DNA from 4 places in the Streptomyces sp. NPDC088246 genome. Region 3 is predicted to be linked to each of the others. Evidence: riboswitches for the same ligand, from Rfam matches in the RefSeq annotation. Region 3 holds a riboswitch; each other region holds the start of a gene.
The links. Region 3 has a riboswitch for thiamine pyrophosphate ahead of thiO (glycine oxidase ThiO). Riboswitches for the same ligand answer to the same signal wherever they lie in the genome.
Positions count from the first base shown of each region.

Region 1 (3,303 bases), on a different contig from region 3:
AGTTCCTGATCGACGGCGGTTCCTGGTGGCAGGGACTGCTGCTGGGACTCGCGGTCGCGGCCAGTGCCACTCTCGGTGACCTGGGCGAGTCGATGATCAAGCGGGACCTCGGGATCAAGGACATGGGCACGCTGCTGCCGGGCCACGGCGGCATCATGGACCGGCTGGACTCGCTGCTGCCGACCGCCCCGGTGGTCTGGCTGCTGCTGGTGCTGTTCGTGGGTTCCGGCTGATACCTGAGCTCTACCGTTCTGACCTGGGCTTTTGCGAGTGAGGGTCCGTTGTCCACAGGGCGGCGGGCCCTCACTGTTCTGTCTGCGACACTGGATGAACCATGCCTAAGCCCGGAGAACTCACTTTCGTCGCGCCCCGCGGAGCCAAGAAGCCGCCGCGGCACCTCGCCGACCTCACGCCCGCCGAGCGCAAGGAAGCCGTCGCCGCGATCGGCGAGAAGCCGTTCCGCGCCCAGCAGCTCTCACAGCACTACTTCGCGCGGTACGCGCACGACCCGGCCGAGTGGACCAACATCCCGGCCGGTTCGCGGGACAAGCTCGCCGAGGCGATGTTCCCCGACCTGATGTCGGTGGTCCGCCACATCAGCTGTGACGACGACACCACCCGTAAGACGCTGTGGAAGCTGCACGACGGGACACTTGTCGAGTCCGTCCTGATGCGTTACCCGGAGCGGGTGACGATGTGCATCTCGTCGCAGGCGGGATGCGGGATGAACTGCCCGTTCTGCGCCACGGGACAGGCCGGTCTCGACCGCAATCTGTCGACCGCGGAGATCGTCCACCAGATCGTGGACGGCATGCGCGCGCTGCGCGACGGGGAGGTCCCCGGCGGTCCGGCGCGGCTCTCCAACATCGTCTTCATGGGCATGGGCGAGCCGCTGGCCAACTACAACCGGGTGGTCGGCGCGATCCGCCGGCTGACCGACCCGGAACCGGATGGGCTGGGGCTCTCGCAGCGCGGGATCACCGTCTCCACCGTGGGCCTGGTGCCCGCGATGCTCCGCTTCGCCGACGAGGGCTTCAAGTGCCGCCTCGCCGTCTCCCTGCACGCACCGGACGACGAGCTGCGCGACACGCTCGTCCCCGTGAACACGCGCTGGAAGGTGGGCGAGGTGCTGGACGCCGCGTGGGAGTACGCGGAGAAGTCCGGCCGCCGCATCTCCATCGAGTACGCGCTGATCCGGGACATCAACGACCAGGCGTGGCGCGGTGACCGGCTCGGCCGGCTCCTCAAGGGCAAGCGTGTGCACGTCAATCTGATCCCGCTGAACCCGACGCCCGGCTCCAAGTGGACCGCCTCGCGGCCCGAGGACGAGAAGGCGTTCGTCGAGGCGATCGCGGCACACGGAGTGCCGGTGACCGTGCGGGACACCCGCGGTCAGGAGATCGACGGGGCCTGCGGGCAGTTGGCGGCAGCCGAGCGCTGAGGCCGGAACGGCCCGTGTAGCCTGGGCCTGAAATCAACTTCATATTCCGACAGGGGAGCGCCACAGCGCTGAGAGTGCGGCACCGAGAACAGGTCGGCCGCAGACCCTCTGAACCTCGCCCGGGTCATTCCGGGTAGGAAGTTCGGTCATCAACTCATGCTGTTGCGCCCTGCCCGCTTCTCCAGGGGTGGGGCCGCGTCTCTTCCTGGCCAAAACCCAGGAGGAATCCACAATGAGCACCACACGCAGAACCAAGCAGCTTGCGGCGACGGCTGTCGTCGCCGCGCTCGGTGTCACGGCACTTGCCGGATGCGGGAGTTCCGGCGAGTCGGACTCCGGTTCCGGCTCCACGAAGAGCTCCGGCTCGAAGACCGTGACTCTCGTCAGCCATGACTCCTTCAACGCCTCCAAGGATGTGCTCAAGGAGTTCACGGAAGAGACCGGCTACACCGTCAAGGTGCTGAAGAGCGGTGACGCGGGTGTTGCGCTCAACCAGGAGATCCTGACCAAGGGCTCCCCGCGCGGCGATGTGTTCTTCGGCGTCGACAACACCCTGCTCTCCCGCGCTCTCGACAGCGGTCTCTTCATGCCGTACGAGGCGAAGGGCCTCGACCAGGTGGCGGCCGGCATCCAACTGGACGCCGAGCACCGGGTCACCCCGGTCGACACCGGCGACATCTGCATCAACTACGACAAGAAGTACTTCGCCGACAAGAAGCTTGCGCCGCCTCGGTCCTTCGACGACCTGGCGAAGCCCGAGTACAAGAACCTCCTCGTCACGGAGAACGCCGGGACCTCCTCGCCCGGCCTCGGCTTCCTCCTCGGCACCATCGCCACCTACGGCGAGAAGGGCTACCAGGACTACTGGAAGAAGCTGAAGAGCAACGGCGTCAAGGTCGTCGACGGCTGGGAGCAGGCGTACAACGAGGAGTTCTCCGGCTCCGCGGGCGGCAAGAAGGCCAAGGCCGACCGGCCGCTCGTCGTCTCGTACGCCTCCAGCCCGCCCGTCGAGGTGCTGTACGCGAAGCCGCAGCCGGCCGAGGCCCCGACCGGGGTCGCCACCGGGACCTGCTTCCGTCAGATCGAGTTCGCGGGTCTGCTGGACGGCGCGAAGAACGAGGCGGGCGGCAAGGCCCTGCTGGACTTCCTGATCAGCAAGAAGTTCCAGGAGGACATGCCACTCAACATGTTCGTCAACCCGGTCACCAAGAGTGCGGAACTGCCGGAACTCTTCACGAAGTTCGGCGCGACGGTGGACAGGCCGACGACCGTCGCCCCCGACGAGATTTCCAAGAACCGTGAGCAGTGGGTTCAGTCGTGGTCCTCGCTCGTAGTGAAGTAGCGAAGACTCCCGTACGCGGAACGGACGCGGGCGGGAGGAGCGAGCACGGGAAGAGCGAGCACGGGAAGAGCGGGCACGGGGAGGGGCCGCGCGGGAAGAGGCCGCGCGCCCGCTCCGCGCGCGCGAACCCGGCGCGCGCAAAGGCCTGGCGCGCGAGCGTGGTGCGGCTCGGCCTGATGGCCGTGCCCGTCGCGTTCTTCGCGCTGTTCTTCGCCTACCCGGTCGCCGCGATCGTCGGCCGCGGGCTGAAGGCGGACGGTGTCTGGCAGTTCGGCCGGATCGGCGAGGTGCTGACCCGGCCGGACATTCGCGACGTCCTCTGGTTCACCACCTGGCAGGCGCTCGCCTCGACCGCGCTGACCCTGCTGATCGCGCTGCCCGGCGCCTATGTCTTCGCCCGCTTCGACTTCCCCGGCAAACAACTGCTGCGGGCGGTCGTCACCGTGCCGTTCGTCCTGCCGACCGTCGTCGTCGGGACCGCCTTCCTGGCGCTGCTGGGACGCGGCGGGTTCCTCGACGA
Region 1 is NZ_JBIURV010000002.1:91,548-94,850, reverse strand. Features, by position in the region: gene ACIPEK_RS02990 (phosphatidate cytidylyltransferase) at 1-233, shown strand, start outside; gene rlmN (23S rRNA (adenine(2503)-C(2))-methyltransferase RlmN) at 335-1,441, shown strand; TPP riboswitch at 1,483-1,599, shown strand; gene ACIPEK_RS02980 (thiamine ABC transporter substrate binding subunit) at 1,674-2,783, shown strand; gene ACIPEK_RS02975 (ABC transporter permease) at 2,960-3,303, shown strand, end outside.
Region 1: another riboswitch for thiamine pyrophosphate. It lies ahead of ACIPEK_RS02980 (thiamine ABC transporter substrate binding subunit); the one in region 3 lies ahead of thiO (glycine oxidase ThiO).

Region 2 (3,303 bases), on a different contig from region 3:
GACGCCGGTCTTCACATCGTCCCGGTTGGGCAGGCCGAGGTGCTCCTTGGGCGTGACGTAGCAGAGCATCGCCGTGCCCCACCAGGCGATCATCGCCGCACCGATGCCCGAGGTGATGTGGTCGTACGCCGGGGCGACATCGGTGGTCAGCGGACCGAGCGTGTAGAACGGCGCCTCCTCGCAGATCTCCTGCTGCAGGTCGATGTTCTCCTTGATCTTGTGCATCGGGACATGGCCCGGGCCCTCGATCATGGTCTGGACGCCGAACCGCTTGGCGATCGTGTTCAGCTCACCGAGCGTGCGCAGTTCGGCGAACTGGGCCTCGTCGTTGGCGTCGGCGATCGAGCCGGGACGCAGCCCGTCGCCCAGCGAGTACGTCACGTCGTACGTGGCGAGGATCTCGCAGAGCTCCTCGAAGTGCTCGTACAGGAACGACTCCTTGTGGTGCGCTAGGCACCAAGCCGCCATGATCGAGCCGCCGCGGGAGACGATGCCGGTCTTGCGGCGGGCGGTCAGGGGGACGTACGGCAGGCGCACGCCGGCGTGGACCGTCATGTAGTCGACGCCCTGCTCAGCCTGCTCGATGACGGTGTCCTTGTAGATCTCCCAGGTCAGCTCCTCGGCCCGCCCATCGACCTTTTCGAGGGCCTGGTAGAGGGGAACGGTGCCGATCGGCACGGGGGAGTTGCGCAGAACCCACTCACGGGTGGTGTGAATGTTGCGGCCGGTGGAAAGGTCCATGACCGTGTCGGCGCCCCAGCGCGTCGCCCATGTCATCTTCTCCACCTCCTCCTCGATGGAGGACGTCACCGCGGAGTTGCCGATGTTGGCATTGACCTTCACCAGGAACCGCTTGCCGATGATCATCGGCTCGATCTCGGGGTGGTTGACGTTGGCCGGCAGCACGGCCCGGCCTGCGGCGATCTCCTCGCGCACCACCTCGGGTTCGATGTTCTCCCGGATTGCCACGTACTCCATCTCCGGGGTGATCTCGCCCCGGCGGGCGTACGCGAGCTGGGTCACCAGCTGCCCGTCCCGGCTTCGTCGGGGCAGGCGCGGGCGGCCGGGGAAGACCGCGTCGAGGTTGCGCAGCCCTTCCCCAAGCTCTCCGCTTCGCTCGAGCAGGGGAGACCCCATTCGCGGCGAGGTGTGCTTGAGCCCGTCGTCCTCGGGGCGGGCGGGGCGGCCCGGGTACTCCTCGGTGTCGCCGCGCGCGATGATCCAGCTCTCGCGCAACGGTGCGAGCCCGCGACGGACATCGGTCTCGGTGGTGGGATCGGTGTACGGGCCCGACGTGTCGTACAGCGCCACGTCCTTGCCGTTGGTGAGGTGCACCTGACGGACCGGCACCCGGAGGTCCGGGCGTGAGCCCTGGACGTATCCCTTGTGCCAGCCGATGGACTTCCCGGCCTCGTCGCTCTGGTTCGAGGCAGGCGTGCGTGCGTCCGATGTGGTCATGAGACCTACTCCCTACGCCGGCATTACCCGGTAACAGGTTCGGCGGTCGGCGCAGCCTCTCCCGTACGGATGTACGGATATCAGCGCCCTCTCAGCCCGGTGCTCCGAGCTCCCGCGTGTGCAAAGGTTCCTCCACGCTAGCGCCCTGCCCGGCGTAATGAACAGAGGGCCCTTCTCTTCTTGCGATGATCGGCCGGTGACGTCCCCCCATACCGGCCCCGAACGGCAGGGCCATCAGCACGGCCACTCCCACAGCCATGGCCCTGCCGAGCCCGTATCCAAACATCTGCGCAAGGTCATCGCGGCCGTGCTGATCCCGTTCGCCACCGCGGTCGTCGTCGGCCTGGCGGTGCTCTGGCCGGGCGGCGCGCCCCCGCACGAGCGGACCGGTGTCGGCTTCGACCGGCAGACCCAGCAGGGAAAGGTGGTGAATATCGACAAAGTGGACTGCAAGGACGTGAATGCTGCCCAGGCACCCATCAGCGGCGAAACCACCCCGCCGCCGGGTAGCGGTCCCGGGCTGTGCGAGCAGGCCACCGTCGAGGTGACGACCGGTCACGACAAGGGCCGGACCTTCGTCGAGATCGTCCAGCCGGACGCACCCCGTCAGTTGCGCGAAGGGCAGGGCGTGGTCGTGGCGTACGCCCCCGACGCACCCCGTGATCTGCAGTACTCGGTGACGGATGTGAACCGGAAGTTCCCGATGACGCTGCTGGCCGGGATCTTCGCCCTGGTCGTGATCGCGGTGGGCAGGATGCGTGGGGTGATGGCACTGGTCGCACTCGCCGTGTCGTTCGCCGTGCTGACCCTGTTCATTCTCCCGGCCATCCTCCAAGGCTCGAATCCACTGCTCGTCGCGGTGGTCGGGGCCAGTGCGATCATGCTGATCGCGCTCTACATGTGCCACGGCCTGACCGCCCGCACGTCGGTCGCGGTGATCGGCACACTGATCTCACTGCTGCTGATCGGGCTGCTCGGGTCGCTCTTCATCGGCTGGGCAAGCCTGACCGGCAACACCGACGACAGCACCGGCCTCATCCACGGCCTGTACCCGCACATCGACATGAGCGGCCTGCTGCTGGCCGGTGTCATCATCGGCTCGCTCGGGGTGCTCGACGATGTGACGGTCACCCAGACATCGGCGGTCTGGGAGCTGCACCAGGCGAACCCGACGATGGGTGCTCGGGGGCTCTACCGGGCAGGGATCAGGATCGGGCGTGATCACATCGCGTCGGTCGTCAATACGCTGGTGCTCGCCTACGCGGGCGCCGCACTGCCGCTGCTGCTGCTGTTCTCGATCGCCCAGAGCAGCGTGGGGACGGTGGCCAACAGCGAGCTGGTGGCGGAGGAGATCGTACGAACGCTGGTCGGTTCGATCGGACTGGTCGCCGCGGTGCCGGTGACGACGGTGCTCGCGGCGCTGGTGGTCTCCGCGGACCGCACAGGGGTCGGCGCGGAAGCCGGAGCTTCGGCACCCGTACGGACCGGGAAGGGCCGTCGTCGTAGGACAAAGCCTTGAACGCCTCCTCACGGAGAGCGATTCACCCATTCGGCAGGTGTTGTGTTCGACCGGCGGGCCGATCGGCGGCGCCGTCCTCCTCAGCCGGCGTTCTGTTCCTCGGCGAGGATCCGGCCCAAGGCCTCTTCCAGGTTGCCCTCGAAGTCACCCAGCGTGCACTCCTGCCCGAGCGGCACGAGTTTGTCCGTCCGGTCGAGGAAGGCCACAAGTGGTGCCGTACCGGCCCTGAAGAGGGCGCGATCCGTGCCCACCTGAAGTCGGATATGTACATCGGACAGCCCCTCGGGCTCCGTGGGCCCGATATGCACATCACCGTCGCCACTGGG
Region 2 is NZ_JBIURV010000014.1:14,844-18,146, reverse strand. Features, by position in the region: gene thiC (phosphomethylpyrimidine synthase ThiC) at 1-1,458, opposite strand, end outside; TPP riboswitch at 1,451-1,584, opposite strand; gene ACIPEK_RS20360 (YibE/F family protein) at 1,655-2,977, shown strand; gene ACIPEK_RS20355 (SsgA family sporulation/cell division regulator) at 3,058-3,303, opposite strand, start outside.
Region 2: another riboswitch for thiamine pyrophosphate. It lies ahead of thiC (phosphomethylpyrimidine synthase ThiC); the one in region 3 lies ahead of thiO (glycine oxidase ThiO).

Region 3 (3,303 bases):
CCAGAAGTACGGCACGGGGTCGTACGTCTGCGGCGCCGGGCCGTTCCCGGCCCCCGCCCCGATGATGTTGGCGGCGGCGGTCCGAGGGCCCTGCAGGGCATTGTCCCAGTGGTGGATGAGAAGGCGTTCGCCGTACCGCAAGGAGGGGAACGAGGCGCAGTCACCGACCGCGTACACATCGGGGAGCGAGGTGCGCAGCGCCCCGTCCGCGGTCACCGATCCGTCGGGGCCGAGCGCGATGCCGGAGCCGGCCAGCCAGCCGGTGGCGGGCCGTGCGCCGATTCCGACGACGACCGCTCCGGCCGGGATCGTGCGGCCGTCCGCAAGGATCACCCGGCCGGGTTCGATGCGGGCGACCCGGGCCCCGGTGAGGAGTTCGGCGCCGCTCTCGGCGTACCAGGCGGTCATCGGGGCGGCGACCTCGGCGGGCATGGCGCCCGCGAGGGGCCGGTCGGCGGCCTCGACGACGGTGACCTCGCAGCCCGCGGCGCGGGCCGCGGTGGCGAACTCGGCGCCGATCCAGCCCGCGCCGACGACCACGACGCCGTGCTGCCCGTCGAGTACGGGCCGCAGCCGTGCCGCGTCGTCGAGGGTGCGCAGCAGATGGACGCCGGGAACGCCCTCGGCGCCGGGCAGGACAACCGGTTCGGCGCCGGTCGCGATCACCAGGACGTCGTATGCAACGGGTCCTGACGGGGTGTCCAGCTCATGCGCGCCCGGCCGCACACCGGTGACTTCGCGACCCAGCTGCAGATCGATGTCCAGCGCCTCGAAGTCGACGTCGAAGGCGGAGTCCTCGGCCTTGCCGAGCAGTACCGCCTTGGACAGCGGGGGCCGGTCGTAGGGCTGGTGCGGTTCGGCGCCGATCAGGGCGACGGAGCCGGTGAAGCCCTGTTCCCTCAGGGCCACCGCCGTCTGCACGCCGGCCATGCCCGCGCCGACGATGACGACGCGGCGCCCTGCCTGCCGGTCCGGCTGCTCTGACTGCTGCTGCTCGCTCACCCGTACACCTTAATCATCTGACTGATCGTCAGGAAGGGGGAAGCTCTTCGACCGTGCTCGTACCGCTGCCCTCCTGCGACTCCCACTCCCACCGCTCGTCCAGCCGGACCCGGCCGTCCGCGAGGTCGACGACGGTGGAGACACAGTGACCCGAGGATGTCGTGCCGTGCTGCTTCAGCTGGACGGAGGGGGCACCTCCCATGCCTTTGAGGCCATGGGGGAGGAAGCCGAGGGTGTCGTCGACGCGAGTGCCTACGAGATTGCCGCGGACCACGTCGCCGCCCGCGTACTCGGCCCAGATCCGGCCGTCCTTCTCGTGGTACGTGAAGCGGGTACGGGTACCGACCTGGCCCGGGGCCTGGTCGGCGACCGGTGCCAGGACGAGTCCGTCGAGCGAACGGGCCACGGTGGCTGCTCCCTCACTGGGTCCGGGTGGCTGGGTTTAGGGTGGCCAACGTAAAACACTCGCGGGAGCCCGGACGCACCGGGCTGAGAGGGAGGCTGGGCGGCCTCCGACCGTACGAACCTGATCCGGGTCATGCCGGCGAAGGGAGGGGCTGGACGCCCATGCGTTCTTCTCGGAACGGAAACGGATCCGACGTCCTTGTCATCGGGGGCGGGATCATCGGTCTGGTGACCGCCTGGCGGGCCGCGCAACGCGGACTGCGCACCGCGGTCGTCGATCCCGAACCGGGTGGCGGAGCCGCCCGGGTGGCCGCCGGCATGCTGGCCGCCGTCACCGAACTCCACTACGGCGAACAGATGCTGCTGGGCCTCAATGTCGCCTCGGCCGCCCGCTATCCGGCCTTCACGGCCGAGCTGGAGGCGGCGAGCGGACAGGAGACCGGCTTCCGCGCCTGCGGCACCCTGGCCGTCGCACTGGACTCCGACGACCGTACCCATCTGCGGGAACTGCACACCCTGCAGCAGCGTTCGGGCCTGGAGTCGGAGTGGCTCACCGGCCGAGAATGCCGCCGCCTGGAGCCGATGCTCGCGCCGGGCGTCCGCGGCGGTCTGCGGGTCGACAGTGACCACCAGATCGATCCCCGCCGGCTGGCCGCCGCACTGCTGACCGCCTGCGAGCGGGCCGGGGTGGTCTTCCACCGCGGATGGGTGGAGCGCCTGGCGGTGATACGCGACCGGGCCGCCGGAGCCGTGCTCGCCGGGGGTACGGAGCTCGCCGCCGACCAGGTCGTGCTCGCCGCGGGCAGCCTCAGCGGCCGGCTCCCGGGACTGCCGGACGAGGTCGTGCCGCCGGTCCGGCCGGTGAAGGGGCAGGTGTTGCGGCTGACCGTGCCCGCCGCGTACGCACCGTTCCTCACCCGGACGGTCCGGGCCGTGGTCCGGGGAAGCCACGTCTATCTCGTACCGCGCGAGAACGGCGAACTGGTCGTCGGCGCCACCAGCGAGGAGATGGGGTGGGACACCACCGTCACCGCGGGCGGCGTCTACGAGCTGCTGCGGGACGCCCACGAGCTGGTGCCCGGCATCACCGAGCTGCCGCTCACCGAGACCCGGGCCGGCCTGCGCCCCGCCTCCCCCGACAACGCCCCGCTGCTCGGCCCCACCGCCCTGCCCGGCCTCCACCTCGCCACCGGCCACCACCGCAACGGGGTACTGCTGACCCCCGTCACCGGTGACGTCATGGCAGAGCTCCTCACCACGGGCGAGCTGCCCGAGGTGGCCCGCCCCTTCACCCCGCACCGTTTCTCGTCCGCCGCCGTCTCCGTACGTCAGGAGCAGCCCGCATGACCGATCCCGCACCCCTCTCCGAGCCCGCGCCCCTCTCCTTGTCCGTGAACGGCGAGGTCCGTCTCCTCGCCGCGGGCACCACCCTGGACACCCTTGTGGCCACCCTGACCGCCGCGCACTCCGGCGTCGCGGCCGCCGTCAACGAGACCGTCGTCCCGCGCAGCCAGTGGTCCACCGCCGCCCTCGGTGACGGCGACCGCGTCGAGGTCCTGACCGCGGTCCAGGGAGGCTGACCATGTCCGACGACCTCTTCACCCTCGGCGACACCGCCTTCGGCTCCCGGCTGATCATGGGAACCGGTGGGGCGCCCAGCCTTGACGTGCTGGAACGCTCCCTGACCGCCTCCGGTACCGAGCTCACCACCGTCGCGATGCGCCGCCTCGATCCGACCGTGCAGGGCTCGGTGCTCTCCGTGCTCCAGCGGCTCTCCATCCGCGTACTCCCGAACACGGCGGGCTGCTTCACCGCGGGCGAGGCCGTACTGACCGCCCGGCTGGCCCGCGAGGCGCTCGGCACCGACTGGATCAAGCTGGAGGTGGTGGCCGACGA
Region 3 is NZ_JBIURV010000003.1:342,087-345,389, forward strand. Features, by position in the region: gene ACIPEK_RS06720 (NAD(P)/FAD-dependent oxidoreductase) at 1-1,002, opposite strand, end outside; gene ACIPEK_RS06725 (hypothetical protein) at 1,031-1,408, opposite strand; TPP riboswitch at 1,460-1,572, shown strand; gene thiO (glycine oxidase ThiO) at 1,570-2,754, shown strand; gene thiS (sulfur carrier protein ThiS) at 2,751-2,987, shown strand; gene ACIPEK_RS06740 (thiazole synthase) at 2,990-3,303, shown strand, end outside.

Region 4 (3,303 bases), on a different contig from region 3:
CGGTCTGCAGCGCCAAGGAACCGCTGTAGTCGTTCATGGCGTTGCTGCTGAGGGCCGCCAGCGCCACGGCGAGCAGCCCGAACGCTCCCAGCGCCCCACCGCCCAGCAGCTCGTCCACGCCCGTGGCGGTCTGGTCGGTCAGCACCGAGGCACCCCACAGGCCGAGTGTCTGGACGGCCACGAAGGACACCACAAGGCCGAGCAGCGTGCACCCGAACATGCGTGGGCGCGAGGTGGTGCGGGGCAGGTAGCGGCTGAAGTCGCTGGCGTATGGGGCCCAGGACAGGGTCAGACTCAGCGCGATGGTGCTGGTCAGGACGAACGCACCGACCTGGTCGGCGCCGTGCGCGGTGCCGCTGCCGGCGGGGTGGACACCGTCGAGCAGCCGCCAGGCGATCAGCACGAATGCGGCCGCGAGCACGAAGGTCATGACGATCTGAAGCCGGTGAATGGCCTCGTAGCCCAGCACGCCGAGAACGCCCTGGGCCACCAGCATGACCAGGACACCGAGCCAGAACGGCCAGCCGCACAGCCGCGCGAGCGCGTCCCCGCCGAACAGCCCGATCAGCGCGTCCCAGGCGACCGAGGACAGCCACTGCAGGATGCCGGGCACCGCCACGCCGCGGCCGAAGGCGAGCCGGGCCAGCGGCAGCTGCCCGGCACCGGTCTGGCTCCCCCAGGTGCCCAGGTAGGCGGTGGGCACCGCGCCGAGGACGGTGCCCAGCACGACGGCGGTGAGCGCGGATGCGAAGTCCAGGCCGAGGGCGATGCCGACGGTTCCGGTGAACACGCCGGTCATGGTCAGATTGGGAGCGAACCATACGGTGAACAGGCGTCCGGGACCGCCGTATCGGTTGCTCTCGGGGACCGGTTCTATACCGTGCGCTTCGACACGGAGGTCGCCGGGGGCCGCCGGCATCCGTCCGTCGAAGACGGCCTGTCGGCCGTCGGCGGGCAGACCGCCGGATACATGCGCCAAAGGCATGGAAGACATCCCTCCGCCAGTACGAACTGGTTCAGGTTCGACGGGTGTGATCTCAGCCCTCGGATGGGGCACCCCGTGTCCGGTACGACGGACAGAGTAACCCGATCGCTCCGGCCCTCACATCGCCGGGAGCGGGTACTCCAAAAGGATCTCCGACAGGAACAAGGGGCTGCCCGGCCCGGACGGTCTTGCCGTCGCGGTCGGAGTGGGCGCCCCAACGGGAGGCGAGCCGGGCCACCGGGAACAGTCCGCGGCCGCCCTCGTCGCTGGTGCGCGCAGCGCAGGTGCGGGGCGCTGGGACTGCCGTCGGAGACCTCATGGGCCAACCAGCTGACTGACCATCAGCTCTGGGGTGAGGACGGGGGGTTCCACACCCCCGGTCGGCAAGCTGACGGGTGGTGAGGGTACGGGCGCGGGCGACCTGCGCGGGGTCGACCGGCAGCTCCCGGCGGACGGCTCGTCCTGCTTCCAGAACGCGGGGGCGGGCAAGGAGCAGGGCCGCGTCACCGGATCGGGGACCTGACAGCCGGGTGGTCGCCACGGCACCGCAGAGCCGCTCGAGCGGTCGTACGGGGCCGGCCATGGTGCGGGGCAGTTGGTCGCGCTCGGCGCCCATGTCCCGGTCCGGTGCCTGGAGGAGACCGTCGGTGCACCGCGCGAGGACGGAGCCTTCCCCGAATCGGCGTTCAGCGGTCTCGAAGGGCAGCCCGCCGCGCGGCCTGCCCCAGCGCCTCACCGTCATCGCGGCACGTGACCACCGCGATGCCCTCCCTCCGCGTGCTCGCTCACTTCTGGCTGAGCTTGATGTGCTCGGTCAGGTTGCCGACCTCCCTGCCGAGTTTCTGCACGGGGTCGGCGAACGAGGCCAGGGCGGACTCGATGTCGACCGCTGCGGCCGTGTGATGCTCCATGACGGCTGCGTGATGCTCCATGACGGCTGCGTGCTCCAGCCGTGCCCACACGGCGGCTTCGACCACCAGCGCGTCACGCTGAGGACTGGCAACCGGGTGCTGGGATGCCTGGGTAAGCAGCTCGCGGGCCCTCTGGGCAGGGGTGCTGTCGTTCATGGACCGAATCTTTCCAGCGAAGGCGGGGCGACGTGCGGTTTCGGGAGCGGGACACCCAGACCGAGCCGGTGGTGGAACTGGCACAGCATGCAGACGAGATCGCCGTGACCGGCGACGATCCCACGATCTCCCTTGCCCGGCCGGGGGCTCGTCCCAGACACGGCCGGGCATGGCGCGGCGAGGATGCCCGGGCGGATGATCTCGGCACATGGCCGTTCAGCCGTCGGCCCGCAGGGCGTGGAGCAGCATCGGCAGCGAGGAGTGCAACTCACGCTGCCAGTACGGCCAGCCGTGGGTCCCCGGTCCGTAGAAGTGAGTGGTCACGTGCTTCGCGCCCTGGCGTCCGAGCTCGCTCGCAAGGGCCTGGTTCTGCCTGTTGAAGTCCGCCTCGAGCGCGCTCGTGGTGCCCGGCGGGTCCAAGGGGCCGGTGGTGCCGTCACCGCAGGACAGGTAGACGGGGATCGACTTGAGGCGCTCGGCCAGGTGGAATGGGTCGTGGTCCGCCCAGATGTCACGTTGCGCAACCGGGTCGCCCCAGACCCTCAGCGGGTCGTCGCCCTGACCGGCGAAGAATCCCATGATGCGGTTCACCGACTCGTCGTTGAGCAGCGGGTGCACAGAGCCGGAGTACGCCGCGGCCGCCTTGAACATCCCGGGGTGCCGGGCGGCATACAGCAGGGCACCCTGGCCACCCATCGAAAGTCCCGCCACGACGCGGTTCCTGCTCGCCCCCCAGTCGTGCTCAAGGAGGAGGCGCAGCTCCTTGGTGTGGAAGGTCTCCCACGCCGGGTCACCGCCCTGGCCGTAGTTCCACCAGTCGCTGTACCAGCCGTTCCAGCCGGCCTCCGGCATGACCACGAGGACGTCGCGCAGGCTGTCGGTCCGCGCGACGTCGGTCCGACTGGTCCACGACGTGTAGTCCCCGCAGCAGCCGTGCAGCAGCCAGAGGGTCGGCCAGCGCCGGCTCCGGTCGCCCGGATCCCAGCCATCGGGCGTGAGCAGACGCACGTTCACCGTCCGGCCGCCGAGGGCCGGTGAACGGACCGACAGGTCGACCTGCCGGTCGGCGACCTGGGTGACCGCGACCACCTCGGCACCCCGGGACGAAGGCCCGATCCCGCCCGCTCCCCCGGCAGGTGACACCGTCGACGCGGTGGCTGGCGCCGACGGGGTCGACGCCAGGGTGAGCAGCAGCGCGGCAAGGACGAGCAGGAGGCGGGCTCGGCGGATCGGGATGGCGGTCATGGCGGC
Region 4 is NZ_JBIURV010000021.1:80,688-83,990, reverse strand. Features, by position in the region: gene ACIPEK_RS27045 (purine-cytosine permease family protein) at 1-985, opposite strand, end outside; TPP riboswitch at 977-1,071, opposite strand; gene ACIPEK_RS27040 (hypothetical protein) at 1,338-1,508, shown strand; gene ACIPEK_RS27035 (hypothetical protein) at 1,771-2,052, opposite strand; gene ACIPEK_RS27030 (alpha/beta hydrolase) at 2,269-3,297, opposite strand.
Region 4: another riboswitch for thiamine pyrophosphate. It lies ahead of ACIPEK_RS27045 (purine-cytosine permease family protein); the one in region 3 lies ahead of thiO (glycine oxidase ThiO).